3 regions of the Marinobacter sp. SBS5 genome follow, and region 3 is predicted to be linked to each of the others. Evidence: predicted binding sites of a transcription regulator. Region 3 holds the regulator's gene; each other region holds the start of a gene.
The links. The regulator sigma-54, encoded in region 3, starts transcription at its own class of promoters, with help from an activator protein. The targets are predictions, from matches to a motif close to ANTGGCATNNANNTTGCTNT.
Positions count from the first base shown of each region.

Region 1: a site for sigma-54 is predicted at 2,154-2,173, ahead of flhA (flagellar biosynthesis protein FlhA). Genes of this name have one in related genera too.
Region 2: a site for sigma-54 is predicted at 3,018-3,037, ahead of ACNQ6O_RS01550 (PEP-CTERM sorting domain-containing protein). Genes of this name have one in related genera too.

Region 1 is NZ_JBLWAZ010000003.1:465,319-472,314, reverse strand. It holds gene ACNQ6O_RS09270 (uracil-xanthine permease family protein) at 133-1,389, opposite strand; gene upp (uracil phosphoribosyltransferase) at 1,392-2,030, opposite strand; gene flhA (flagellar biosynthesis protein FlhA) at 2,266-4,437, shown strand; gene flhF (flagellar biosynthesis protein FlhF) at 4,495-5,832, shown strand; gene ACNQ6O_RS09250 (MinD/ParA family protein) at 5,896-6,708, shown strand; gene ACNQ6O_RS09245 (RNA polymerase sigma factor FliA) at 6,742-6,996, shown strand, end outside.
Region 2 is NZ_JBLWAZ010000001.1:328,246-335,241, forward strand. It holds gene ACNQ6O_RS01535 (GNAT family N-acetyltransferase) at 1-97, shown strand, start outside; gene ACNQ6O_RS01540 (hypothetical protein) at 149-691, opposite strand; gene ACNQ6O_RS01545 (hypothetical protein) at 705-1,880, opposite strand; gene ACNQ6O_RS01550 (PEP-CTERM sorting domain-containing protein) at 2,235-2,939, opposite strand; gene ACNQ6O_RS01555 (GNAT family N-acetyltransferase) at 3,279-3,710, shown strand; gene ACNQ6O_RS01560 (DUF1428 domain-containing protein) at 3,857-4,204, shown strand; gene ACNQ6O_RS01565 (DUF6632 domain-containing protein) at 4,444-4,830, shown strand; gene ACNQ6O_RS01570 (group II truncated hemoglobin) at 4,883-5,308, shown strand; gene ACNQ6O_RS01575 (nuclear transport factor 2 family protein) at 5,330-5,707, shown strand; gene trpE (anthranilate synthase component I) at 5,732-6,996, opposite strand, start outside.
Region 3 is NZ_JBLWAZ010000001.1:941,715-948,710, forward strand. It holds gene yjgA (ribosome biogenesis factor YjgA) at 1-49, opposite strand, end outside; gene mgtE (magnesium transporter) at 67-1,428, opposite strand; gene ACNQ6O_RS04515 (HPr family phosphocarrier protein) at 1,515-1,784, opposite strand; gene rapZ (RNase adapter RapZ) at 1,791-2,675, opposite strand; gene ptsN (PTS IIA-like nitrogen regulatory protein PtsN) at 2,717-3,187, opposite strand; gene hpf (ribosome hibernation promoting factor) at 3,288-3,590, opposite strand; gene ACNQ6O_RS04535 (RNA polymerase factor sigma-54) at 3,662-5,203, opposite strand; gene lptB (LPS export ABC transporter ATP-binding protein) at 5,380-6,105, opposite strand; gene lptA (lipopolysaccharide transport periplasmic protein LptA) at 6,119-6,640, opposite strand; gene lptC (LPS export ABC transporter periplasmic protein LptC) at 6,624-6,996, opposite strand, start outside.

The DNA of each region.
Region 1 (6,996 bases), on a different contig from region 3:
GCTTCGCTTCATAAACGCTTGCCTCACCCATGCGCGCTTTTCTCAGGCCATCCTTGGCCTTCGATATTTTTGGGAGGGCGGCCCAGCGCCGCACTTCCTGGCTTGGCCAGTATAGGAATTACTGAGGGCGAGTTATTCTACGCTGCCCTCTTGAATTCGTTTGCCCCATGCTTCTTTCTCGCCGGGGAGTACCAAGTTCAATACAATCGCGACGACTGCGCACAGTGCAATGCCTTCCAGCGTTCCCAACACCATGTTGCCGATGCCGAAGACCAGTGTGACGCCCACGATAACGAGGTTACGGGACTGGGACAGGTCGACTTGGTGGCGGATCAGGGTGTTCAGGCCGACCACTGCGATGGAGCCGAACAGCAGGCACAGAATGCCGCCCATGACGGGGACCGGGATGGTTTGCAGGGCTGCGCCGAATTTTCCGACGAAGGCCAGTACGATGGCTGTGCCTGCGGCCCACCACATGACTTTCGGGTTGAAGTTGCGGGTCAGCATGACTGCGCCGGTGACTTCTGAGTAGGTGGTGTTGGGTGGTCCGCCGAGCATGGAAGCAGCGCTGGTGGCTAGGCCGTCGCCCAGCAACGTGCGGTGCAGGCCGGGTTTTTCTAGGTAGTTTTTGCGGGTGACGTTGCCAATGGCCAGTACGTCGCCGATGTGTTCGATGGCCGGGGCGATTGCGACCGGGATCATGAACAAGACGGCACCCCAGCTGAAGGCGGGTGCGACGAAGTTCGGGACGGCGAACCAGGCGGCTTCTTGGATGGCGGTGGTGTCGACGATGCCGGCGAAGGCGGAGAGGATGTAGCCAACGATGATGCCGATCATGATCGGGATCAGGCGGAAGATGCCTTTTGCCCAGACGGTCATGATGATGGTCACCAGCAGTGAGATCATCGCGATCACCAGTGCGGTGTCTTCTGGCACGAGTTGTGTGCCGCCATCACCGGTGCGGCCGGAGGCCATGTGCACGGCAACGGGGGCCAAGCCCAAGCCGATGGTCATGATCACCGGAGCAATCACCACCGGCGGCAGCAGGCGTGTGACGAAGCCGGTTCCGCGCAAGCGGATGACGCCGGAGAGGATGATGTAGAGGATACCCGCTGCCATTAGGCCGCCTAGGGTTTCTTGCAGACCGAACTGGCTTTTGGCGGCCATAATCGGGGCAATGAAGGCGAAGGAGGAGGCCAGGAAGATAGGGATCTGACCGCCAGTCACGACGTGGAAGATCAGTGTGCCGATACCGGCTGTGAACAGCGCAACGTTCGGATCAAGCCCGGTGATCAGTGGCATCAGTACCAGTGCGCCGAAGGCGACTAATAGCATTTGCGACCCGGCTATGGCCTGTTTCCAGGTTGAGTCAGTCGTGATGTCCTGCATTCTTAAACATCCTTCTGTTTGGTGCCGAAGATCTTGTCTCCCGCATCGCCGAGACCCGGCAGGATGTAGCCTTTTTCGTTCAGGCAATCATCGACGGAGGCTGTGTAGATGGAAACGTCCGGGTGTTTTTCCAGGACTTTTTCGACGCCTTCCGGTGCAGCAACCAAGACCAGAGCGCGGATTTCGGTGCTGCCGGCTTGTTTAAGCAAGTCGATGGTGGAAATCATGGAACCGCCAGTGGCAAGCATTGGGTCGATGATCAGCGCGGTACGTTGGTCCAGTTCACCTACCAGTTTTTCCAGATAGGTTTCCGCCTCGAGAGTGTCTTCGTTACGGATCTGACCGACAACGCTTACTCGTGCGACAGGGATCAGGCTGAGTACACCATCCAGCATGCCCAAGCCTGCTCTTAAGATGGGGACAATGGTGATCTTTTTACCGTGTATTTGTTCTACCGTTACCGGTCCGGCCCAGCCGTCAATCGTTTCTTCCTGCAGGGTGAAATCTTTAGTCGCTTCGTAGGTCAGCAGTGCGCCAACTTCTTGAGCCAGTTCACGAAAATTTTTGGTGCTGATGTCTGAGCGGCGCATTAGGCCGAGCTTGTGTTGGATCAGTGGGTGCTTCACTTCGTGGATAGGCATCGGGGTCACCTGTGGGTTCGGATTTTCTGGCTTGGATTTTGATCAGTCAAACGGCGAAAGGATACCGTATCCAGGCGCTCACGTCAGGCGATCTGTTGGCGAGAAATCATAAAATTTATAGGGGATGGTACAGATCTTGCGACACGGTATTCATGCAGGGGTGTCGCGTCAGATTTTCGACCCGGTGGTTACCCCAAATGGCCTCAAAGTACAGTGATCCGGAGAAGCAGGCAGTATGGACAGAGCGTTCGTTCTGAATAACGTCAAAACTCTGACGCGAGGGAATCTCGGTGTCCCGCTGATGCTGATGGGTTTGTTGGGCATGATGATCTTGCCCGTGCCCGCTTTTTTGTTGGACGTCTTTTTCACTTTCAACATCACTCTGTCGATTGTTATTTTGCTGGTGTGTGTTTATGCGCTTCGGCCTATGGAATTTGCTTCCTTCCCGACGGTGCTGTTGGTCGCAACGCTGCTTCGCCTTGGTTTGAACGTAGCGTCTACCCGGATTGTTCTTCTCAATGGTCATGAAGGTGGCGATGCCGCTGGTAAGGTGATTGAGTCCTTTGGTGCCGTGTTGATTGGTGGCAACTACGCTGTTGGTTTGGTGGTGTTCGCGATACTGATGATCATTAACTTCCTGGTGGTGACCAAGGGTGCCGGCCGGGTGTCCGAGGTGAGCGCGCGCTTCACGCTGGATGCCATGCCGGGTAAGCAAATGGCCATTGATGCGGACCTCAACGCGGGTTTGGTCAATCAGGAAGAGGCTAAAGCTCGTCGTTCAGAAATTGCTCAGGAAGCCGATTTCTACGGTTCCATGGACGGTGCATCGAAGTTTGTTAAAGGCGATGCGGTTGCCGGCTTGCTCATTCTGGCCATTAACATCATCGGTGGTGTGGCCATTGGTATGGTTCAGCACGGCCTGGACTTTACGCTCGCGATGGAGCGCTATGCGCTGCTGACCATTGGTGATGGTCTGGTTGCTCAGATTCCTTCGCTGCTGTTATCCACTGCCGCCGCCATTATGGTGACCCGAGTGACCTCCAGTCAGGATATGGGCGGGCAGATTCTCCAGCAGATGTTCAGCGCGCCTAAAGCGCTGGGTATCGCAGCGGGCATTTTGATTTTGTTGGGCCTGATTCCGGGAATGCCTCATGTGGCATTCCTTGGGCTGGGATTGCTGGCTGCTGTGGCCGCTTGGTTTGTTTGGAAAAAGCAGAGTCAAACGGTCGAGGAAGACGGTGTGTTTGCCGGGCGGGGTGGTATGCCCGGTGCGGTGCCTCGCCAGGGTGGCGAGGTTGTTCCTGATCGCGGTGGTGACGGGCAAGCCTTGCCGGCGCTGGGAGAAACCCGTGAGTTGGGTTGGGATGATGTCGCGACCGTCGACATTGTCGGGCTGGAGGTTGGCTACCGGTTGATTCCTTTGGTGGATAAGTCCCAGGGTGGCCAGTTGCTTAGTCGCATAAAGGGTGTGCGGAAAAAATTGTCCCAAGATATGGGCTTTCTGATGCCGTCCGTGCACATCCGGGACAACCTGGATCTGATGCCGAACGTGTATCGAATAACGCTGATGGGCGTCACCATTGCCGAGGCCGAGATTCATCCCGAGCGCGAACTGGCCATTGACCCGGGGCAGGTGTTCGGAAAAGTCGAGGGTATCGCTGGGAAAGACCCTGCGTTTGGTTTGGATGCCATCTGGATTGAGTCTGAGCAAAAAGATCAGGCCCAGACGCTTGGTTATACTGTAGTAGATGCCAGTACCGTGGTGGCCACGCACCTGAATCAGATTCTCCAGAAGCATGCGCACGAATTGATTGGCCACGACGAGGCGCAAAAGTGGCTGGATCAGCTTGAAAAAATCTCCCCAAAACTGGCGGAAGAGTTGGTGCCCACCACCATCTCCATCAGCATATTACTCAAAGTGCTGCAGAATTTACTGAAAGAAGAAGTGCCTGTTCGTGACATGCGTTCGATCGCCGAGGCTATCGTCAATGTTCATCCGAAGAGTCAGGATCCGAAACTGCTTACCACGTTAGCACGCCAGTCGCTGCGCCGAATGATCGTGCAAAGCATTTGTGGCAATGATGCCGAAATCCCGGTGATCACTCTGGATCCTGACTTGGAACAGATGTTGCTTAAGTCTGTTCAGCAGAGTCAACAATCCGGCGGACAGGATGATATTGGCATGGTGCTAGAGCCCAACATGGTGGAAAAGCTGCAACGTTCGCTGCAAGACAGCGTGCAGCGCCAGGAAATGTTAGGCAAGCCAGCCATTCTGTTGGTCTCCGGGCCGTTGCGGCCTGGCTTGGCGAAGTTTGCCAGCTACGGGGTAGAGCGCTTGCACGTGCTTTCGTACCAAGAGATTCCGGATAACAAACAGATCACGATCGTTGCTTCTGTCGGTCAGTAATGGCGGATAAAGCAACGCGGTCAGCTGAGTTCATCTCGGCGATAGAGGATGGAAGTTATGAAAGTTAAACGGTTTTTTGCTCAGTCCATGGCCGAGGCCCTGAAGCAGGTCAGTCACGAAATGGGGCCGGATGCCGTTATTTTGTCCAATCGCCGGGTGGATGGGGGCGTCGAAATTGTGACGGCTCTGGATTATGACGAAAACATGGCTCGCCAAAGTTTGGGTGAGAAAGCGGCGGAAGCCACTAACGGCTCCCGTTTGGCTGAAATGCAGGCAGACCAGCATCGCCGGCTTGAGGATGAGCTGAGCCGAACTCGCAGCCGGATTCAGGAAGTTCGGGAAAAGCGTGCAGCGTCAGGTGCCAGGTATCCTCAGGTGTCGCTGCACGAGGATGTTGAATACGAAGCGGATGTTTCGGCGAGTTTAGTAACTGGTCAGGGTTCTGGCGTGCGAGGCTCGCAACAGTCGCCGGGTTACTCTGACGAGTTGGCTGCGATGAAAGCCGAGATCAGCTCTTTGCGTGAGTTGATGGGCGCTCAAGCCGCACCGGCTGCAGATGCGCGCGCGCCCTCAGAGGGAGGGGGCAAAAACGCCGTGCAGCAGCTGTTAAGTGAACGGCTGCAAGAGTTTGGTTTGGGAACCGAGTTGGCCGGATCGGTTTCTCGGCAGCATCGAAATGGTCGACTGGAAGACGGTTGGAAAGCGTCATTGAAGATGGTCGCGACGGGGATTAGAACGGCGCGCGAGGATTGGTTGGAAGCTGGAGGCGTTTATGCCTTGGTGGGCCCGACCGGGTCGGGTAAAACAACGACAATTGGTAAACTGGCTGCGCGCTATGTATTGGAGCACGGAGCAGACTCCTTGGCGTTGGTTACGACCGATCGCTATCGGGTTGCCGCGCATGAGCAGTTGTTCGTGTTTGGGCGAATTTTGAATGTGCCGGTGCGAGTGGTTGATGAAAGCCACTCGTTGGATGACATTCTGGATGAGCTTTCAGACCGTCATCTCGTGCTTATTGATACCGCCGGACTAACCAGTGCCGACCGTGGGTATCAGGAGCAGCTGGCTGAACTGGTTCGCAGTGATCACAATATTCGTACACATTTGGTGGTGTCCGCCACCAGTCAGCCGCGTATTATGAAATCCGTTTGGCATTGCTATAAGATGGCAGACCTTGCCGGCTGCATCGTGACCAAGATTGACGAAGCGCTTACCCTAGGAGAATCTCTAGGGTTTGTGATGGAAACCGGTCTGCCGGTGGCTTGGTACACAGACGGTCAAAAAATACCGGAAGACCTGCATCGGGCAGAGGCGGCTCCATTGGTGCGTATGGGCGTCGAGCGTCTGAGAGCGATGCAGCATTCTCAGGACGCTGTTGAAGGCGCATTGGCGTAACCATCACAGCAACAGACACCGGCATAAAGCCCGTTAACGACGCAGTAAGAGACAATAAACAGTATGAGCAAACCACATCCGGTTCAGGTTATTGCGGTTTCCGGCGGCAAAGGCGGTGTCGGGAAGAGCAACGTGTCGGTCAATCTGGCGATAGCGTTGGCAGAAAAAGGCCGCCGTGTTGTTGTACTCGATGCCGACTTGGGGTTGGGTAATCTGGATGTGCTGCTAGGCGTAACAGCCAATAAAAATTTGCACGATGTGCTCAGTGGTGAGTGTGATCTGAAAGATGTGCTGGTGGATGGTCCTGGCGGTATCAAAATCGTGCCTGCCTCTTCCGGTACGCAGCGAATGACACAGCTTAGTCCCATGGAGCATGCAGGCTTGATCAATGCGTTCAGCGAGCTGGGTGACCAGATTGACGTTTTGATAGTGGACACCGCCGCCGGTATCTCCGAGTCTGTCGTTAGTTTCTTGCGCGCAGCGCAAGAGCTCTTGCTGGTTGTTTGCGATGAGCCGACCTCGATAACGGATGTGTATGCACTCATTAAGCTGATGAACCGTGATTACGGAACGGATCGCTTTAGGGTTCTTGCTAACCAGGTTCGAAGCGAAGAAGAAGGTAAGCACTTGTTCGAAAAGTTGACGCGAGTTACCGAGCGTTTTCTGGATGTGGCGTTACAATATGTCGGCATTGTGCCTTACGACGAAGCGGTCAAGAAAGCCGTTCAACGCCAGCGGGCTGTCCTGGATGCGTACCCTCGTGCGAAAGCGTCTATTGCGATACGCGCATTGGCAGACAAAGTAGATAGTTGGCCGCTGCCATCCTCTCCTCGAGGGCATCTGGAGTTTTTCGTGGAGCGGCTCGTCGAAGTCTGAGTTGAATTCATTCCAATAATAAAAGCCGGATACATGACATTGGCGAAGAATCTGGGGATATATCAACAGGCAGGTGCATGCAACGCTTCGAGCTTAGTCGAAGATCATGCCCCGCTTGTCAAAAAAATTGCCCTTCATTTGATGGCCCGTTTGCCAGCATCTGTGCAGCTTGATGACCTTATGCAGGCCGGAATGATCGGTTTGCTCGAGGCTGCCCAGCGTTATTCTTCGGGTAAGGGCGCGACCTTTGAGACCTATGCGGGTATTCGAATCCGTGGCGCGATGGTT
Region 2 (6,996 bases), 610 kb from region 3:
TGAAGGCGTGTTTCGGGAGCGGGAGTATGTGAACGGCCGCTATCTCGATCAGGCGATTTACTCGATGCTGGCCTCAGAGTTTCAAGCGCAGAGTTAAAGTGGAGCGCCCACTCGCTGACTTTGATGCTAGCTGCCAAGCTCTGAAATCCTACAAAAAGTAATCTTCCTCAAGCGCATTGATGATCCTGCTGCTCATCGCCGGCGTGGACTGCTCCACGTATTCTTTATGCTTGTCCGCGAGTTGCCCAAAGTAAAACGGATGCGTCAGCACTTTGCTGCTGCCATCGAAAAAATAGTCTTTTGCCGGCGCGCCGTGTTCGAAGGCCTCGACACGAACCTCGTATTCCGTTGTTGTGGTAATGGGCAGAATGAAGAAAGAGGCAATGGGGAAGATCATCGTGGCCATATCTGCGCCGGTTTGTTCCACGCCGCACTCTGAATCGAGAAAAAGCGCGAGATCCGCTTTATATTCGGATTCGGCTTCAACGTAGTTCAATGCCTCAAAGCGACCTTTCAGCTCTTCGATGAGCCTGCTGTCATGACAGGCGGGGTTGCTGTTGCTTGCGCTGGCGATGTAAACGCTTTCTTTGCCGGTTACGGCTTGTTGGTTGAAGCCTTTGTCACTGGGCGGGAACGCGATGGCGCAGCCTAGCAAAGACTGCGTTAGAGCCAGAAGTAGCAGGTACTTCATAACGATTGCCCTTCTATTGTTTGTATTCGCAGGTATGAACGATCTGAACCACGCAGCGATATTCCTGATTGCGGTTTTCTACGCATTCTTTCTTTTCCATGTTCGGGTCGCCCAGCGTACTGATCTTGCCCCGGTAGTTTTCTCGGCATGACTGTCGGGCCTGGGTGTCGGCATTGGTGGCCGCCAGGTTCAGAGCTTGGTCATAAGGGAAGTGCATATCAGTTGTTCCGCGGGCCTGGATTTCTGCCGTGGCCGTTTTGCGGGGCGCTCTGGTTGCCGTTGGCTTGGCTGCGGCCGGAGTTTTCGGGCGGCTTTGAGTTGAGCTGCCAGAAGGCTGGTTTTGGGGTGGCGTGGTTTGTGTTGATTGCGGCTGATGAGTTACAGGGCTGTTAACGGTATAAACCGGTGCTTTATAGGGTGTTGTGAGCGGGTCATAACTGGCTGTGGGCATGTTATCCGCGGCTTTGGCTGCTGATGAAATCGCACTGCTCCAATCCGCTTCTGCGGCGCTGTTGATAACGATAGCAACGGGCGCTAAGACACCATAAAGCGTTTTGCTGACGGCTTTCATAACAATGGTGCTACCGTTTATATCTTCGTCGTTTTTCACCGTTTCCAGTTCACGTGTGACATCCAGGCCGTTGGCCTCTTTGATCAAGAGATCAAATATACGGATGCTTCGGGAGATGGCATCGGTCGCGATGGCGGTTACCGTTCCACAGTTTATCCAGTCTTTGACATCGGAGAACGTTGAAACTTCGTGGCGGCCGTTTGTCTCGATCTCCACATCGAATAACGTTTGGGGAGTCCGTTCCAGAGTCGCCAACGTGAAATGGGTGTCGAGCGTGCCTTCTGAGGTGTGGCTGAATTTGGTATTGAGACACTCCACACCGCTTTCTGAAGGGGAGGCCTTAATTTTTAAAATGTACAGCTTGTCGCGAGAGCCGCTGAAAAGGCTGCGGTTGCCCTGTAGCTTCTCTTTGGCGACAGTCTGTAGCTCCGCCAGAACATCGCCGTCGGCAGAGTCGTAACCATCATTAATGCCGTAAATCGAAACGCGGGCCAGGGTGCCGTCGTAAGCGGAGGTTTCGAGGTCTTCTCCTTCGAACTGAATGCTCTTGTTGCTGCTGCAGCCGCCAAATGTCAGTAGTAGAGTCAGTATGCAAATGGTTCGCTTTAAAGAGGTCATTCTTCGGCCGCTTTTGGTATGAAGGCTGAGTATTGCATGAAATTTGGTCGCGATCAGCTTTTTTGTAGGTGGTAATACTTATCTCTGTTATTGCTCAACCTGAACCTGAACCTGAACCTGAACCTGAACCAACGCGTCGCCGGCGAATTGGAAGGTATTTGCCTGTGGGGTGGGTGCAGAAGATCGCGATGCCTGGATGTTGTGTATGCAGAATGGTGCGGGTGTCGTTGCCTTTAAGGCGTTCGATATAATGTTCTGTGTTGGACGGTAGGGATGATGAGGCAAACCCCTGAATGCGAGTTTTGGCTCGCATTCAGGGAGTGGCCTGTCACAGGGGTCATCCAGAATAGATGTTCAGGAGGTGGCGTTCAGCTTTCTCCGGCGAGAGATGCCTAAGCCCAGTAGGCCAAGGCCTAGAAGGGCCAATGAGCCAGGTTCGGGCACGCTGACAGGATCGCCGGGGTTACCTGGGTCACCGGGGTCGGAAACAGACCGGCCAAAGCGGAGGTCATCGAAGCCTAGAATGTCGTTGGTCGCGTTGAAGGTCACGCTGGATATGAGCTGGCCGAAATCAATAAAGCCCACGAAAGCGCCACCGCCGCCAGTCGCTGACGGAAAATCAATGGTTTGAGTGGCTGAGGAGCCGTCGACATATGTGATCGTTTGCTGAGGCACAATGTCAGTCTGAAGGCCGTTTACATAGAAACCAAATGCATCTACCGGATCCGTAAAGCTAAAGGTTACCATTCCGCCATAAAGCAATCGGAAAAAGCCTCCACCCGGCGTTGTATTAAAGCCACACGGTGCCCCGCAGCCAGAATTGTTCGTGGTGCTGCCTCCGGTTATTGTGAGATTGCTTGGAAGCGGTGACTCAAAATCGTAGGTGTCGAGTGCGCCTGCGACAGATAGGAAGTCGCTGGCTGCGGCTTGAGAATTCACCATTTGCGCTAGCGAAGACACATTATTGTCGGCTGCAATGTATGTGACCGGCACTGCTTGAGCGGTTAACGCAAACATCAATAAGGGAGCTGTCGATAATAGTGCTAGTTTGGTTTTCATGGCCTTTCTCCATCGGCAAAAGGGAAAGCTTTACAGAGCTTTTTCGTTCTTTTTGCAGCTGTGAAGCTTAACTTTTGGAATGCAAGCTTGAAGCCAGTTTAGGTGTAAATGCCAACTATCAGGGGTTTGCAAATAAAAAAATGTATTGGTAATGCATAAGTGTTAAAGATCTCGACACAAAGGATTGAGCATAAATTTGCTGCGCCTTGCATAAACATTCTACGTTGATTCTTCCGATGTAAACTGCTGGTTTATAGTTGTTTTCAGGCCTTTCTGGGTCAGCAATGTGCAGCAGGCCAAGAGCCGGTTTTAGTATTACGCGATCGTTTGGAGAACAAGTTGCTCATAGCCGAATCCCTCGAGCTGAAATTGCTCAGTTTGGACCACAAAGACGAGCTATTCCCCCTCGTAGACAGCAATCGCGAACACCTGCGCGAATGGTTGCCCTGGGTCGATGCAACCCAGTCGCCGGTAGATTCCGAATCCTTCCTCGAATCGGCAATTAACCAATTCCAATCCGGCCAAGGCCCGCAGTACGCCATTTTCTCGGGCTCGATTTTATGCGGGGTGTGCGGCTTTCATCCTTTCGATTTGGCAAATCGCACCGGTAGCCTTGGGTATTGGCTGAGCCAATCTTATTCAGGCAAGGGCATCATGGCGCTGGCGGTGAAGGCACTGGTCGAGCAGGGTTTTCGGGAGCGGGAGTATTTGTATGGCCGGTATGTCGATCAGGCGATGTACTCGATGCTGGCCTCAGAGTTTTCCGGCTAACAGAGCGCTTCGTCGCTCAAGCTGGTGTTCCGCCAAAATATGGTGCACCCCCAGCGAGAGAACTACTCTTTATTTTGTGAGTTTTCTTCTATAAGCCGCTGCAGCGGCTATTCGGCATGAAGCGGGTGAGCTTCAAGGGGGAAGTGATGGACTACGTAGAAGGCTTTGTGGCCGCAGTGCCTACCAAGAATAAAGCAGAGTACATTCGCCATGCTACGGAAGCGGCGCAGTTGTTTAAAGAGCACGGCGCCACCCGGTTGGTTGAGTGTTGGGGCGACGATGTGCCGGCAGGCGTAAAAACATCCTTCCCGCTGGCGGTGCAATGCCGTGAAGACGAAACCGTGGTGTTTTCTTGGGTGATCTGGCCGTCCCGGCAGGTAAGAGATGTTGGCATGAAGGCGATTGGGGAAGATATCCGCATGCTGGAAAACCCGATGCCCTTTGATGCCAGCCGGCTGATTTACGGTGGTTTTGAGATGGTAGTGAACCAGTAGTGCGCTCTAGGCACTACCCCCCAAAGTGGTGCCCCACGGGTTAACGAACTACCCTAAACTTAATGATGTTCGTTCTCTGAGCTGTTTTCGTGACTGGTCTGTATAGAGCCAGCGGCTGTGTCGGCATAGGGGATGGTGCACTTCCTGCCGCTCTGTACGGAGTGTGAGCAACAACGAGGCACGTATTCGGAAGGCATTGCTTGGCATTGTTATTGACCAACAAATGCTGGAGAACGGCCATGCAAGATGCTCAAAAAACCAAGTACCTCAGTGTTGCCCTGTATGTCTTCGGGGTGATTTTCATAGTTGGTGTCCCCGCCATGATGATGGTTGTTTGGCCCTCCGGTTGGAGCTGGGAACCGGCGCAGCCCGAATACGAACAAATGATCATGGGTATGTACATTACGCTCGGCGTGTTTTTGATTCGTGCTGCTAAAGCACCGATGGAACATGCCAGTCTTATCTGGTTTACTATTTGGTCCAGTGTTGTGCACGCTGGCATTATGCTCGTGCAAGCGCTTATGGATGAAGCCGAGCGCGCGAACCTATTGGGCGATATTCCAGCCTTGTTTTTAGTTGCTTTCGTTCTTTTCTATTTGATGCCAAAACGTTCCGGGGCTCAGTGACTAACTGATACACGGAAGGCGGTAGTGTCACGCAAGAGTTGAGGTGAGTTGTTTGAATTCTGAAGCACTGCAATACGGTCAGGGTGACACCTCTTACCGCGCCGCCGGGGAGTTGGAAGGCATTACCCGGTTGGTGAACGCGTTTTACGATTACATGGAAACACTTCCCGAAGCCCGGAAGATTCTGGCGATGCACCGGCCGGATTTAACCGAATCCCGCACCAAATTGGCTTACTTTTTATCGGGCTGGTTAGGCGGGCCAAGGCTTTATGCGGAACATTTCGGTAGCATCAACATTCCTATGGTTCATCGGCATTTGCCCGTGGGCGAAGAAGACCGCGATGCCTGGATGCTTTGCATGCAGAAAGCCGTGGCGGATCAGCCTTTTGATGAGTCGTTCAAGGTGTATTTGATTGAGCAGCTTTGGGTGCCGGCCGAGCGAATTCGAAGTGTCTGTAGTGCACCTATTTCACGCTAATAATAATCGGAGTTTTTAGTCATGCAGCCGAAAGACATTGTGGCGCAATTTATCGCTGACGTTCATGGTCAGCGTTTGGATCAGGCAAAGACGCTGCTGGCTGAAGAGGGCTTCGAGTATGTCGGCCCGAACATGCGTTTCCTGAATCGCGATGATATGGTGTCGTACCAGTTCGGTATGGTGGCCATCCAGAAAGATCTGGTGCTGCGCCAGCTCAGTGCCGACGGCGAGCATGTGTTTGCGATTCTGGATTACCAGACCTACTTCGAGCAGATTGGCGATGTGCGTCTGGCGGTTTGGTTCCGGGTTCGGGACGATAAGATTCAAACCGTGGAAGCGTTCTACAACGCCGCCGTGGTTGAGAATATGTTGGGAGGAAACCTGCCGTCAGCGAACTGATCGGCAGGTAATTCGTATCGGGCGTTAGTGGTCGTAGTCGTTGTAAGTCATGGCGACGGCCTTGAAGATGGCCCGGCCCTTGTTCATGGTTTCTTTCCATTCCAGGCGAGGTACTGAGTCAGCGACTACGCCGGCGCCTGCCTGAATGTGCAGGGTGTTGTCTTTGATTACGGCGGTGCGGATCGCAATAGCGGTGTCCATGTTGCCGTTGAACGACAGGTATCCCACAGCCCCGCCGTACACGCCACGTTTCACCGGTTCCAGTTCATCAATGATTTCCATGGCCCGAATCTTCGGAGCGCCGCTCAGGGTGCCTGCGGGCAGGGTGGCGCGCAGTACGTCCAGGCAGCTGATGTCTTTGTTCAGGCGGCCGGTGACGTTAGAGACGATGTGCATTACGTGGGAATAACGTTCCACAATCATCTTGTCGGTCAGGCGCACCGTGCCGGTTTCTGACACCCGGCCAGCGTCGTTGCGGCCCAGGTCGATCAGCATCAGGTGCTCGGCGATTTCTTTCGGGTCGGCCAGCAGTTCTTTTTCCAGTGCGTTATCCTGAGCATCGGTGGCGCCGCGTTTGCGGGTGCCGGCGATGGGGCGCACAGTTACTTCCTCGTCTTCTACCCGAGCCAGGATTTCCGGTGATGAACCCACAATGTGGAAGTCGTCCAAGTCCAGGAAATACATATACGGCGACGGGTTGAGTACTCGAAGCGAGCGGTACAGGTTCAGTGGGGGCGCTTCAAACGGGATTGACATGCGCTGGGAGATGACGGTTTGCATCACGTCGCCGTCCAGCACGTAGCCTTTGATTTTTTCGACCGCGGCTTCGAATTTGTCTTGCGAGAAACCGGAGACAAAATCACTTTCGTCCACGGTTTTGCCTCGTAGATGTTCTGGGGTACGCGGCGCGTCGGCGGTGGTGCGGTGCAGCTGGTTTTCCAGTTCGTTGATGCGAGCCTGGGCTTGTTCGTAAGCACCTTCAATGGCCGGGTCAACGTGCACGATCAGATGCAGCTTGCCGCGCAGGTTGTCGAATACCACGATTTCGTTCGACACCATCAGCAGGATGTCCGGGGTGCCAATTTTGTCGGGCGGGCAGCTCTTGCGCAGGCGCTTTTCGATGTAGCGCACGGTGTCGTACCCGAAGTAGCCCACGAGTCCGCCGTTAAAGCGGGGCAGCTCGGGCAGGTCCGGCGCGTTGAAGCGCTTCTGGTATTCATCGACAAAGGCGAGCGGATCTTCCACTTCGGCTTGTTCCACCACCTTGCCGTTCTGGCTCACTTCAATGC
Region 3 (6,996 bases):
TGCTGGGCCCCAGATACTCTGGAAGTTGGTCGTCAGTATGATCAGTCATGGTTTCTATCGATTCTGTCAGGCGTAAAAGAGGGTGGCCAATCCCAGAAAGGCCATGAAGCCAACTACATCAGTCACCGTTGTCAGAATAACACCACCGGCAAGGGCAGGGTCAATGTTACGGGACTTCAGGAACAAGGGCAGTAAGGTGCCGGCCACGGTGGCGGCCACCAGATTGATGACCAAAGCCGCGGCAATCACACCACCGATCATCCAGTCGCCAAACCAAAGGATCGCCGCGGTGGCCACCACCACGGCCCACAATAAGCCGTTAAGGATACCGGAGAGCAGTTCTCGGTTCAGCAACCAGGCTACGTTAACGCTGGTAATTTGCCCGACGGCCATGCCCCGGATGACCAGTGTCAGGGTCTGGCTGCCCGCGATGCCGCCCATACTGGCAACAATGGGCATGAGGACCGCCAAGGCAACCACCTTGGCAATAGTCTCTTCAAACAGGCCGATCACCGCCGAGGCAGTAAATGCGGTGAGCAGGTTGATGCCGAGCCAAACGGCGCGCCGGCGGGTGGTTTTCATCACCGGGGCAAAGGTGTCTTCATCTTCATCAAGACCGGCCAAACTCATCAAAGAGTGGTCTGCGTCTTCACGTATAACATCGACCACGTCATCGATGGTGATACGGCCCAGCAGCTTGTTGTGCTCGTTGACCACCGGGGCTGAAATCAAGTCATAACGTTCGAACAGGGTAGCCACTTTGGTGTCGGATAGAGTGACCGGGATGGGCTCTATGTCCGTGTCCATAACTTCCCGGACAGTAGACGCCGGGTTGGATACCAGCATTCGGGTGATGGCAAGGGTACCGATAAATTCATCCCGCCGGTTAACCACAATCAGGCTGTCAGTCATGGGGGGAAGGCTGCGGTGGCGGCGTAAATAACGCAGCACGACGTCGATGCTGATGTCCGGGCGCACCGTGATGGTGTCCGTGTTCATCAAACCGCCGGCGGTGTCTTCCGGGTAGGAGAGGACTTCCTCAACCCGTTGCCGGTCCTGTTCGTCCATGGTGTCCAGAACTTCCAGGATCACCGTGTCCGGTAGCTGTTGAAGAAGGTCGGCCAGGTCGTCCGACTCGAAATCTTCAATGATGTCAGCCAGCTCCTGAGCGTTGAACTTGCTCAGGAAGTACCCTCGAATGTCGTCGCCGAGGTGCTGGAGAACCTCACCTTCTAGTTGTTTATCAACCAGATTCCACAACAAAGCCCGCTGACGAGGCGGAGAGGATTCTAGCAGGTGGGCAATATCACTGGGACTAAGGCCGCCATTCAGGATGCGAGCAACCTGCTTCAGCGCGCCACTATCCAGAGCCTCGCTCAGGGAACGGAGTCTCTGGTGGGCCTGACTTTGTTCCAGAATATCAGACATGGATCCACCTACGGTCAGAAAACCTCCGTATTATAGCGGAGTTAGGAGGTGTCGGTGAGGGGGAGTTGTAGGTGAATTGCGAAGAATCAGCCGCCTTCGCCAAAATAATCCGCAATCAGGGTGGTCACAGCGTCGATGGCTTGTTGCTCATCCGGACCATCGGCAATGAGTTCTACCGTTGTACCTTGGCTGGCAGCGAGCATCATTACTTGCATGATGTTCTTGGCATCGACCTTTCGGCCGTTTCGGCTGATCCAGACTTTGGATTCGTGCTGGGAAGCGGTGGCGACTAATTTTGCGGTCGCCCGAGCGTGCAAACCGAGTTTGTTAATGATGGTGACCGTTCGGCTGATCATGGTGAATCAGATTTCCCCTCTGGCCTGCAGATGGGGTAGTTCAGAATGGCGCACCTGTACGTTTCGGTACTTTGTGGCGAAGTGCTTTTTCAGTTGCTCCGACACGTACACCGATCGATGCTGGCCGCCCGTACAACCGATGGAAATGGTCATGTAGCTGCGGTTGCTGTCGGCGAACGAGGGCAGCCAAGAGTCAAGAAAGCCAATGATGTCGTTGACCATCTTTTGGCTCAAAGGCTCGCGCTCAAGAAAATTGATCACCGGTTGGTCGATGCCGGTGTACTTTCTCAGAGTAGTGTCCCAGTAGGGGTTGGGGAGGCACCGGACGTCGAAGACATAATCGGAATCGACCGGGACGCCGTGCTTGAAACCGAAGGATTGAACCAGTAGGGCGAGTTCCTGATCTTTGCGACCTGCAACCCGCTGCTTGACCATGTCGCGCAGCTCATACATGGACAGGCCAGTGGTGTTCACATAAAGATCGGCCAGTCTGGATAGCGGCTCGAGGAGAACTTTCTCGTTGGAAACGGCTTCCGGCAGCGAGGTCTTGTCATCGCTGAGCGGGTGCTTGCGGCGGGTCGCGTGGAAACGCTGCAGCAGAGTTTGTTCGTCGGCATCGAGAAAGATGATTTCCACTTCCATGCCGGTGCTTTTCAGCTGATGGTAGATCGCCTCAAAGTTCGCCAGCTCGCCGGACAGATTACGAGCGTCAATGCTGACCGCCATTTTACGCAGGCGGGTGGGCGCTTCCTGAGTGGTGGCCTCTTGAGTCAGTGGGGACAGAAGGCCGATGGGGAGGTTGTCTATGCAGTAGAACCCCAAATCCTCAAGTACGTGCAGCGCGGTACTTTTGCCCGAGCCTGAGCGGCCGCTGACGATGATCAGCTTCATAACGGTATTCCTCTCATGCTACGCGTTCTGCCCAAACTGTATCAGTTAGGGTTGGAAATCATGGCCTGGTGCAGGCTGCCGGCATCCTGACACTGGCGCAGTTTTTCGCAAAAAGAGCTTTCATTAAACTTCTCGGCAAGCTGACTGAGCAGCTCCAAGTGTTCGCTAGTCGCCTCTCTGGGGACAACCAGGGCGAAAACAATGTCAACCGGTTGGCTGTCGATGGAATCGAAGTCAACCGGTTCGGCCAGTGTCATCAATACGCCGATGACTCTATCCAGCCCGTCCAGACGGCAATGGGGGATAGCTATGCCTTCGCCAATACCGGTACTGCCCAGCCGCTCCCGCGACACCAGGTTGTTAAAGATATCTGTATCGTTGAGGCTTTCATCCTGTTGATGAATGTGTTCAGCGATAAACTCCAGTACACGCTTCTTGCTTGACGCCGCAACCCGGCACAGAGTCAGTTCTGGAGCCAGAATGTTGTCGATGGTCAGGGATGAATCGGTCATAGATCGACTTCATTTCCGTAAAAAAAAGGCTGCGGCCGGATACTCCTGCCGCAGCACGTCTTATTGAAACGCCCGGTTCGGTTTCACGCTAAAGAGCGCGTTAACCGTTACCTTGCATCCGAGCAACTGTTTTCTCTTTATGCTTGAGGATTTGGCGGTCGAGTTTGTCGACCAAGCCGTCGATAGCGGCGTACATATCCTCACTTTCAGCCTTTGCGTGAATTTCGCCACCAATTACGTGGAGGGTAGCTTCGGCCATCTGGCGAACTTTCTCAACTTGCAGTGTCACCTGACAATTACTGATGTGGTCAAAGTGTCTCTCAAGCTTATCAAACTTGGTGGTTACGTAATCCTTTAGTGCGGGAGTCAGTTCTACATGATGGCCTGAAATGTTGAGTTGCATAGGCTTCTCCTGTTGTCATATAGCCGGCTTTTGCCGGACTGAGTGTCAGCACCTCTTGTGCTGACGAATCCTTAAACCAAACGCTTACGCTCGTTCGAGGGAGGGATGTGCATCGCCTCTCTGTACTTGGCTACCGTACGTCGGGCAACATTGATTCCCTGTTCTCCTAGCATGGCTGCAATTTTGCTATCACTCAATGGCTTTTTTGGTGTTTCGTCGGCAATCAGTTTTTTGATCATCGCACGAATCGCCGTTGAGGAACATTCTCCACCCTCGGCAGTGCCCACGTGGCTGGAGAAAAAGTACTTGAGCTCAAAAATGCCCCGCGGGGTATGCATGTATTTTTGAGTGGTGACCCGGGATATGGTCGACTCGTGCATATCCACGGCCTGAGCGATGTCCGAGAGAATTAATGGTTTCATGGCTTCATCGCCATGGTCCAGAAAGCCCTGTTGGTACTCAACAATGCGAGTGGAAACTTTGAGCAAGGTCTCGTTGCGGCTCTGAAGGCTTTTGATAAACCACTTGGCTTCTTGCAGTTGGTCGCGCATGTAGGTGTTGTCAGCGCTGCTGTCGGCCCGCCGAATCAGCGAAGCATAGCTGGCGTTGACGCGAATGCGCGGCGCAATTTCCGGATTAAGCTCTACTCGCCAGCGACCTTCGTGCTTGCGCACGATGACATCCGGAATCACGTAGTCCGGTTCTGTGCGGTCGATGCTGTCGCCGGGGTTGGGATTCAGGCTGGTGATCACCGCCAACACTTCTTTCAATTGGTCTTCTTTCAAGCGGCTACGGCGCAGCAGCTGAGCATAATCCCGGTTGCCCAGTAAATGCAGGAATTGAGTAACCACCAATTTTGCCTGGCGCAACCAAGGGGTCTCAGGCGGCAGCTGGTTCAGCTGGATCATCAGGCAGTCTTGCAGGTCCTTGGCAAATACACCTGGAGGATCAAAATGCTGCAGTCGGCGCAGGACAGCCTGAACTTCGTCGAGTTCGAGCGGATCGTCTTCGGAATCTTCAAACAGGCCCGAATGGATCTCTTCGATGGATGACGTCAAATAGCCTCGGTCATCCACAGCATCCAGCAGAGCGTGTGCGATCGCCTGATCCCTTTCGCTTAACGGAGTCAGGTTCAGTTGCCACTCAAGATGGTCGTGTAGCGTTTCGCTCGGGGAGTTGCGGGTCTCGAAATCGGAGTCGTGTTCGTCTTCACCCCGGCTTGCAGGGGCTGGCGCCGATTGATAGATGTCGTCCCAAGCCGTATCGACAGGTAGGTCGTCTGGGATGGTGTCCGGCGTTTGGTCTTCGGCAGACCAGTCAGGCGCGGTTTCTGATTCGTCCCAATCCGAGCTTTGCGAGTCTGTGCTTTGGTCTTCTTGAGCAGCAGAAGCAGTCTCGTGCTGGTCGTCCTGGCTGCTTTCTCGCTGCTCATTCGAGTCGGTTTGATCGTCGTCCTCGGAGGTTTCCAGCATTGGGTTCGAATCGAGTGCCTGCTGAATTTCCTGCTGAAGGTCCAGCGTGGAAAGCTGCAGTAGCCGTATGGCTTGTTGCAGCTGGGGGGTCATGGTCAGGCTTTGGCCCATTTTAAGCTGTAATGAAGCTTTCATAACCATGGCTCAAAATCCATAACGTGCCTGTATCCTGATATATAGCATTGCTTGCGAATGAAAAAAATTGTTGTGTGCTGGTAACTTGCAGCGCATGCCCAACAATTTAAGCAAGTACCCTGCCGAGTTTACTTGCTAGCGTTCAGCAAAACAATCAGCCCGGCTTTCAGGTCTGCGATTGTCTATAGTCGGAACTCGTCTCCAAGGTAAACTTCTTTCACCTGCTGGTTGGCAAGAATGGCATCCGCGTTGCCCGATGCGATGATGTGGCCACCAGAGACAATGTAGGCATTCTCACAAATATCGAGCGTTTCGCGTACGTTGTGGTCGGTAATGAGAACGCCGATGCCTTTGTCGCGAAGATGTCGGATGATGTGTTTTATGTCGCTGACCGAAATAGGGTCAACTCCGGCAAAGGGCTCATCCAGAAGAATGAACGCGGGCTCCATAGCCAAAGCCCGAGCAATCTCTACCCGACGACGTTCACCGCCCGAAAGTGCCATACCCACGCTGTCGCGAATGTGGGTAATGTGAAACTCTTCGAGTAGCTCTTCCAGTTTGGCTTCGCGATCCGCTTTAGACAGCGATTTGCGAGTTTCCAGAATGGCCATAATGTTGTCGCGCACGGTCAGCTTGCGGAATACCGACGCTTCCTGAGGCAAATAACCGATGCCTTTTCGCGCACGTCCATGCATGGGGAGGGGGGTAATATCGTTGTTGTCTATGGTGATGCGGCCGTGGTCCGCGGGCACCAGTCCAACAATCATGTAAAAGCAGGTAGTTTTACCGGCACCGTTGGGGCCCAGCAGGCCAACAATTTCGCCGGAACGAATTTCCAGAGAAACGTCCAGAACCACTTTTTTCTGCTTGTAGCTTTTTGCCAGATTACTGGCCCTGAGAACTGCCATCAGAACCTTCCTGTTATTGACCTGAACTGCGCGGCTGAATCACCATTTCTACTCGGCCTGAGCCTTCACCCTCAACGTTGCCACCTTCTGCGGTGACCACCCGATTCACGGTGTCGTAGTGGATAATATCACCCCGAAAGGTGCTGCCACCTTGCTCGATCAAGGCTTCTCGCTCAAAGGTAAGCTGGCTGTCTTTCGCCGACCAGGTGATGTTCCGGGCTTCGGCATTGATGACGGCGGTTTCGTCCTGCGATGGCTGGCGGTAATGGGCGGGGCTGCCGCTCGCCTCAATTCTGCTCAGGCCTTGAGGGCTGCGATAAAGAACGACGCGTTCCGCATCCAGTTTAACGTTGCCTTGCACCAGTTCTACGGCTCCGGTGTAGATGGCTGTGCCAGCGCTGTCATCCAGGCGTGCAGAGTTGGCGCTGACTTTGATGGGCTCATCGGAGTCCAGCGTGAAGGCTGCTGCCGGGCTGGCCAGAAAAGCGGCTGCCATAATCAGCGGAAAAAGAAGTCGGTTACCTGATGGGATCATAATGCCCTTCCACTTGGGAATTGAGTTCCAGAATTCGGTCGTCTAGCCAGGCTTTCATGCCTGTTGCTTTGGTGGTTCCGTGGGGCTCGATGATGGTCACCGGTTGATCGGTGTACACGGTACCCTCGGTATTGTTCAGGGTTAGCTCGTTGGTTTTGAAGGTGGTATCAGAGCCTTGAAGCTGTCGATGGATGACAACGTTACCGTTCAGGTTAACTAGCCCATCGTCTTGCAGAAGGCTACCTTGATCCGCCTCAATATTCCACGGCACCGGGTCGCCTTCTCCATGCAGGGTGGCACGGGGCTTCTCCATGGCGGCGAGGTTGTTGCGTTCGAACTGCTCGATGCGAGGGCTG